3 regions of the Paenarthrobacter sp. YJN-5 genome follow, and region 2 is predicted to be linked to each of the others. Evidence: predicted binding sites of a transcription regulator. Region 2 holds the regulator's gene; each other region holds the start of a gene.

Region 1 (2,259 bases), 1.9 Mb from region 2:
TGCTGGGTTCGCTCACCCGCGACGGCTTTGTGGACTACGAGCCGGACGGGCGGCGCTACCATCTTGGCCTGCGCGTGTTCCAGCTGGGACAGCGCGTCTCCAACCACCATGGCTTCGCGGCCACGGCGCTCCCGGTCCTGCAGCGGGTTACCGAACGCACCCATGAGGCCACTATCCTCTCGGTTCGCGATGGAGACCACCACCTGACGGTCAATAAGGTGGACGGGCCCAAAACGTTCCGCGTAACCAGTGACCCCGGGCATCTCGGCGCGCTCCACACCACCTCCGTGGGCAAGGCGATCGTCGCCTTCGAGGAGGAGGTTGAGCGGAAGCGGCTCCTGGAGGAGCTTCCCTTGGATCCGCTGACGGAACACTCCATCACGGACCGCGACAAATTCCGCGAGGAGATCGAGCAGGTCCGGCGCCAGGGCTACGCGGTCATGGATGAAGAGAATGAGATCGGCATGCGCGCAGTCGCAGTCCCCGTCCTCAACGCCCAAGGCAACGCATTCGCTTCCGTGGCCGTAGCTGTGCCGGTCTTCCGAATGACCATGGAGGAGCTGGTTTCCCACGTCCCTACCTTGCAGGAGGCCGCAGCCGAGCTGGCGGCCCGCCTGCCCCAGCGCTAACCCACCCCATGCCAAACCCACCCACCCCCACGCACCCCGCCCACCCCACCCACCCCCACCCCCACCCCACCCACCCAACTAGGTCGCATTAGTGCGCGTTTTGACCCCTCTAAACGCGCTTAACTGCGACCTAGTTGGGTGCGCACGCCGAAAATGTTCGCTATAAGAACATGCGTGCGGAATATGAACATTTGTAGTAATCTCGATATCACCCGGCCCCGTGGACCCAGAAAATCCAAAGTCCGCGGTGCCGAAGTAAAAGGAGCTTGAGGATGAGCAACCGAGCCGAATCCGTTTTGGTGGGCCTGATAGGCGAAGGCGTCATGCCGTCGCTGACTCCGCCCATGCATGAACGCGAGGCCGATGTGCAGGGCCTTCGCTTGCTGTACCGCCCCATCGACCTTCTGGATCTCGCGTTGCCGGCAACCGCCGTCGGGGATCTCCTCACAGCCGCCGGCCGCATGGGCTTCAACGGCCTCAACATCACGCACCCGTGCAAGCAGCTGGTGCTGCAGCACCTTGATGAGGTGTCCGACGACGCCGATCGCCTGGGCGCCGTCAACACCGTCCTGATCCGGGATGGCCGGTTCATCGGCCACAACACGGACTTCTCCGGCTTCGGTTCGGCACTCACCGACGGGCTGTCCGCAGCCAAGCTGGACCGCGTCGTCCAGTTGGGCGCGGGAGGTGCCGGGTCCGCGGTCGCCTATGCGCTCCTCAAAGCCGGCGTCAAGCATCTGGACCTTGTGGACATGGACGCCAGCCGCGCGGCCGAGCGTGCCACTGAGCTCAGTGGACTTTTCCCGGTCGCGAACATCACCGCGCACACGCCGGCCGACTTGAAAAACGTCATGCCCCTCGCCGACGGCCTGGTCCACTGCACCCCGATCGGCATGGCTGCCCATCCCGGACTGCCGCTCGACATCGAGCTGCTGGAACCCCGCCACTGGGTGGCGGACATCGTCTATCGCCCTATCGAAACGCAGCTGGTCCGCGAAGCGCGCGCCAAGGGTTGCGACGTGCTCGACGGCGGCCGCATGGCAGTCGGCCAGGCGGCGGACGCTTTCAAGCTCTTCACCGGCAAAGACGCCGACCGCGACCGCATGCGTGAACACTTCCTTGAGCTCATCGCCACCGAAGAATCGGCACTCGTGAAGGCGGCCCACTGATGCGCACCGGGATCGCCACCGTCTGCCTCTCCGGCACACTGAAAGAGAAGATGCAGGCCTGCGCCATTGCGGGCTTCGACGGCATCGAGATCTTTGAGCAGGACTTGGTCACGTCGCCACTCAGTCCTGAAGATATCCGCAAGATGGCCGCCGACCTCGGCTTGAGCCTGGACCTCTACCAGCCGTTCCGCGATTTCGACGGCGTCACTCCGGACCTGCTGAAAGCCAACCTCAAGCGGGCCGAGGCCAAGTTCAGGCTCATGGCGCGCCTTGGCATGGACACCATCCTGGTCTGCTCCAACGTGGCTACGACCACGATCGACGATGACCAACTGCGGGCAGAACAGCTCGCGCAGCTTGCCGCGCTGGCGGGGGAGCACGGCGTCAGGGTGGCCTACGAGGCCCTGGCATGGGGCAAGCACGTCAACGACTACGAGCACGCCTACCGCTTGGTGGAGGCA
Region 2 (2,259 bases):
CCCAGCCCGATGACTCCGCACCTGCGCTCATCAACGTCGCACCGCTGAGCGTCGCAGGGCGTCTCCGTGAAGGACTGTTTGCCGATCACACAGTCGTGTTGACCTCCGCTACGCTTGCCATCGGCTCGGCCTTCGAACCGGCCGCCGGCGGATTGGGGCTGGTGGGTGACGGCGCGCCCAGCTGGACAGGGCTGGACGTCGGGTCCCCCTTCGACTACCCCAAGCAGGGTGTTTTGTATGTCGCCCAGCACCTGCCGAAGCCGGGCAGGGGCACGTCGCCGGAAGCCCTGGACGAACTCGAAGACCTCATTCGGGCATCCGGTGGGGGAGCGCTGTGCCTTTTCTCCTCGCGGCGCGCGGCGGAAGAGGCGGCTGATGCCATGCGGTCGCGTTTGGATGTGGACATCCTGTGCCAGGGCGAATCCACCATGGCGGCGCTTGTGAAGCAATTCTCCGATGAACCGGACACCTGTCTCTTCGGCACGATGTCCCTGTGGCAGGGAGTGGATGTTCCGGGTGGTTCCTGCCGCCTGGTTGTCATCGACCGGATCCCCTTCCCGCGGCCGGACGATCCACTCATGACCGCACGCTCCCGGGCGGTGGCACAGTCCGGTGGTAACGGATTCATGGCGGTCTCAGCAACGCATGCGGCCATTCGCTTGGCACAGGGCGCCGGGCGCCTCATCCGCTCGACAGGGGACAAAGGCGTGGTTGCCGTTCTCGACTCCCGGCTCTCCACGGAAAGGTACGGAGGCTTCCTGCGTGCCGCACTCCCGCCATTCTGGACGACGACGGACCGCAAGGTAGTGCAGGGAGCTTTGGGGCGGTTGGCGAAGCAGGACCCTTAGAGGGAGCGCAGCACCGAAACGACCTTGCCCATGATGGTGGCCTGATCGCCGAGGATGGGCTCGTACTGGGTGTTTTGCGGGAGTAGCCAGGTGTGCCCGTCCCGCTGGCGGAAGGTCTTAACGGTCGCTTCGTCATCAAGCAGGGCGGCCACGATGTCGCCGTTGACGGCGTCGTTCTGACGGCGGACCACCACCCAGTCGCCGTCGCAGATCGCGGCATCGATCATCGAGTCACCGGCGACTTTGAGCATGAACAGTTCGCCGTGGCCAACCAATTGCCGGGGAAGCGGGACGACGTCCTCGACGGATTGATCGGCGAGGATCGGGCCGCCGGCCGCGATCCGTCCTACCAGGGGCACCATGGCGGTGTCACTGGCAGTTGCCAGCGAGGTGACATCCAAGCCGCCGCTGCTGAGCAGTGTGCCGGGAGCCTCCACCCCGGGAATGCTGGCGCCGCTGTCCAACGTCAGGGGCATGAGGACTTCCATGGCACGCGGTCGCTTGGGATCACGACGGAGGTAACCAAGCTTCTCAAGCTGGGATAGCTGATGGGTAACGCTGGAGAGGCTGGCGAGGCCTACGGTATCCCCGATCTCGCGCATGCTGGGTGGATACCCGTTGTCATTGACCGACCGCTGGATGGTCTCGAGGATTTTCTTCTGCCGGACGGTGAGGCTCTTGGGGGCTTTGGAGGCCTGTTGGCTGCGCAGGGATGCCCTGCCTCCTGTGGCTTTTGCTGCCATGTTCGCCAATGCCCTTCCGTTCCGCCCCGGGCCTGGTCCGTTGATGCCCGAAGATTCCGGGCCCAAAAATGTCAGACCCTCCTGTTGCACTGAATCTGTGCCTGTTTCTTCACTCAAACGTAGGTCAGGCACGGGCGTTTATCAAACATTTGTTCTAGCGAGTCTCGACACCATTCGTTGATAAGTGCTAAAAATGTCATAGCAAGGTTCGAATATGTGTTCTATAAACCGTTGCGGGTGTTCGAAGGATGTTCGAACGCCGGCGCGGAGTGCACACAGAGAATTGGCAAGCCTGCGCGGTTCACCGCCGGCGCAGGCAATCCTTCAGGAGGGCTCAGGCTCATGTCCGCTGTTACGTTCCACGATTTCCGCTCCACCCCCGCTCCTGCGCGCATCAGGCTGACGCGGCGCGGCAGGATGGTCTTCTTCGGCATTCCCGCAATGCTCCTGGTTGCCGCGCTGCTCAGCCTGGCGGGCTTCCTCAACTCGCCGGCAAAGGCATCGGACAGCCAGGCGCAGCTTCAGCCTCCTGTCGCAGTGAGCGTGACCGTTCAGCCGGGTCAGTCCCTCTGGGGAATCGCGGGAGCTGCTGCGCCAGAACGTGACCCCCGTGACGTGATTGCGGAAATTATCGAGCTCAATGATCTCCGCGGAGGCCGTATCCAGCC
Region 3 (2,259 bases), 1.4 Mb from region 2:
TGGCCGCCCCGGCGGTCGGGGCATACATAGGGGCCGCATACTGGTTCACATCCTCGACCTCGTTCGCGAACCCCGCCGTGACCATCGGCCGGATTTTCACCGATACCTTCGCAGGCATCGTCCCGGTCTCCGTTCCCGGCTTCATTCTCGCCCAGATCACTGGTGCCGCACTGGGCCTGGGCCTACTACTGGCCCTGTTCCCCGCAGCAGGAAGTGCCGCGGGCGACGTCGTCGTTCCGCACCCCGCCAAAGAGGCGGCCTAACCGCAACTTGATATTGATGCTTGTCAATATTCAGGCATAATGGGGAGATGACTTCTCCGCTGACCCTCGAACCGGCTACTACCGCCGACGGTGGCTGCTGCGCCCCCGACGCTGCTGCCCTCGATGCGGAGGACGCCAAGCAACGGGCCCTGGTCTTCAAAGCCCTGGCCGACCCGAACCGGCTCCGGCTGCTCTCCATCGTCAAGGCCTCATCCACCGGCGAAGCGTGCGTATGCGACCTCCCCGGACCGCTGGAACTGAGCCAACCGACCGTGTCCCACCACCTCAAAGTACTGGTAGAGGCCGGGCTGCTGCACCGGGAGAAGCGCGGCACGTGGGCTTACTTCTCCCTCGTCCCCGGCGCCCTCGATGAGGTCGCCGCGACGCTCGCCACGCTGTGAGCCCCGCAGCGCCGATCAGGGCAATGCAGCCCGGGGACTGGCCCGCGGTGCGAAGGATCTACCAGGAAGGGATCGACGGCGGCCACGCCACGTTCGAATCCACCGCCCCCGACTGGGAGGCGTTCAACACCACGCGGCTCCCCGGCCACCGCCACGTCGCCGGCCTACCCGGCCGGGCCGCCGTGGGCTGGGCAGCCGTCACACCGGTGTCTTCCCGGACCGCATACGCCGGAGTGGTCGAACACTCCATCTACGTCAGCACGGACGCCCACGGTCAGGGCATCGGCGCCGCCCTGCTCCAGGCACTGATCGCCTCCACCGAGAGCGCAGGGATCTGGACTATTCAATCCAGCGTCTTCCCCGAAAACGAACCCAGCCTCAAATTCCACCAGGCCCGCGGCTTCACAGTAGTCGGACGCCGCAATCGCATCGCCCGCATGCCGCACGGTCCACTCGCCGGGCAATGGCGCGACACACTCCTCATCGAACGGCGTTCCGCACTGATCTGATGGCCTCGTAGCACTGGCGGCCGGGCCACGGCGAAGAGTCGCCTCGGATGCGTTCGATTAAGAAGCTATTTTGTCGGCCGCCTGCAGTACAGTTAAATTCGAACATAAATTCGAATAAAAGGTGTGTTGTGGGCGTGATAGTTGGCCCCCGCGTGATAGATGCGGGACTGTCTCTGGTGAGGATCCTGGTGGCGCCGGTCGCGGTGGCCGCCGGTTATCCCTCGCCGGCGCAGGACTACTTTGAGGGCCGGATCGACCTCAACGAGCACCTGATCAAAGATGTGACCAGCACATTCATCGTCCGCGTCACCGGGCAGTCGATGGAGCAGGCAGGGATCAGTGACGGGGACGAACTGATCGTCAACCGCGCCTTGGAACCGAAGGACGGCTCCGTGGTGATCGCGGTGCTTGACGGTGAATTGACCATCAAGCGGCTCCGGATCACCCCCACGGCCGTGATTCTGCAGGCAGACAATCCCCGCTTTCCGGACATCGTGGTTCCGGCGCTGTCGGAACTCACCATCTGGGGCGTGGCCACTAGGTGCCTGCACCATGTCTAAGCCAGCACTGATGCGCCGGATGCAGGAAATCGCGCACGTGGACGTTAACTGCTTCTACGCGTCGGCCGAGCGCGCCTTCAACCCTTCCCTGGAAGGCAAACCGGTAATAGTGCTCTCCAACAATGACGGCTGCGCAGTCACCCGCTCCCCCGAAGCCAAGAAGCTGGGAATCGGCCTCGGCGAGCCGTGGTTCAAACTCCGGCCCCGCGCCAAGGAATGGGGTCTGATGGCCCTCTCCAGCAACTACGAACTCTACGGCGACATCTCCGCCCGGGTCATGGAATTGCTGGGCCGCTACTCGGCCTGGTTGGAGGTCTACTCAATCGACGAAGCATTTCTGGGCGTCAAAGGCGAACCGGAGCAACTGCTGGAGCTGGGCCGGACTATTCGTACGGCCTGCCGGCGACACGTCGGCGTGCCCGTCTGCGTCGGCATAGCCCCCACCAAAACCTTGGCCAAGCTGTGCAACAAATGGGCCAAGCACAATCCGGCCTTCCGTGGCGTATGCAGGTGGGAATCAGTACCC

What was found. Region 2 encodes LexA, which represses DNA repair genes until DNA is damaged. Its sites were predicted from a motif close to TCGAACANNTGTTCGA; they were not measured.
Region 1: a site for LexA is predicted at 794-809, ahead of HMI59_RS01250 (shikimate dehydrogenase). Genes of this name have one in related genera too.
Region 3: a site for LexA is predicted at 1,272-1,287, ahead of HMI59_RS20175 (LexA family transcriptional regulator). Genes of this name have one in related genera too.

What each region holds. Positions count from the first base shown of each region.
Region 1 covers NZ_CP053544.1:269,012-271,270, forward strand. The annotation lists gene HMI59_RS01245 (IclR family transcriptional regulator) at 1-629, shown strand, start outside; gene HMI59_RS01250 (shikimate dehydrogenase) at 902-1,798, shown strand; gene HMI59_RS01255 (bifunctional sugar phosphate isomerase/epimerase/4-hydroxyphenylpyruvate dioxygenase family protein) at 1,798-2,259, shown strand, end outside.
Region 2 covers NZ_CP053544.1:2,929,350-2,931,608, reverse strand. The annotation lists gene HMI59_RS13830 (ATP-dependent DNA helicase) at 1-848, shown strand, start outside; gene lexA (transcriptional repressor LexA) at 845-1,591, opposite strand; gene HMI59_RS13820 (LysM peptidoglycan-binding domain-containing protein) at 1,934-2,259, shown strand, end outside.
Region 3 covers NZ_CP053544.1:4,346,740-4,348,998, forward strand. The annotation lists gene HMI59_RS20160 (MIP/aquaporin family protein) at 1-263, shown strand, start outside; gene HMI59_RS20165 (helix-turn-helix transcriptional regulator) at 311-664, shown strand; gene HMI59_RS20170 (GNAT family N-acetyltransferase) at 688-1,173, shown strand; gene HMI59_RS20175 (LexA family transcriptional regulator) at 1,302-1,733, shown strand; gene HMI59_RS20180 (Y-family DNA polymerase) at 1,726-2,259, shown strand, end outside.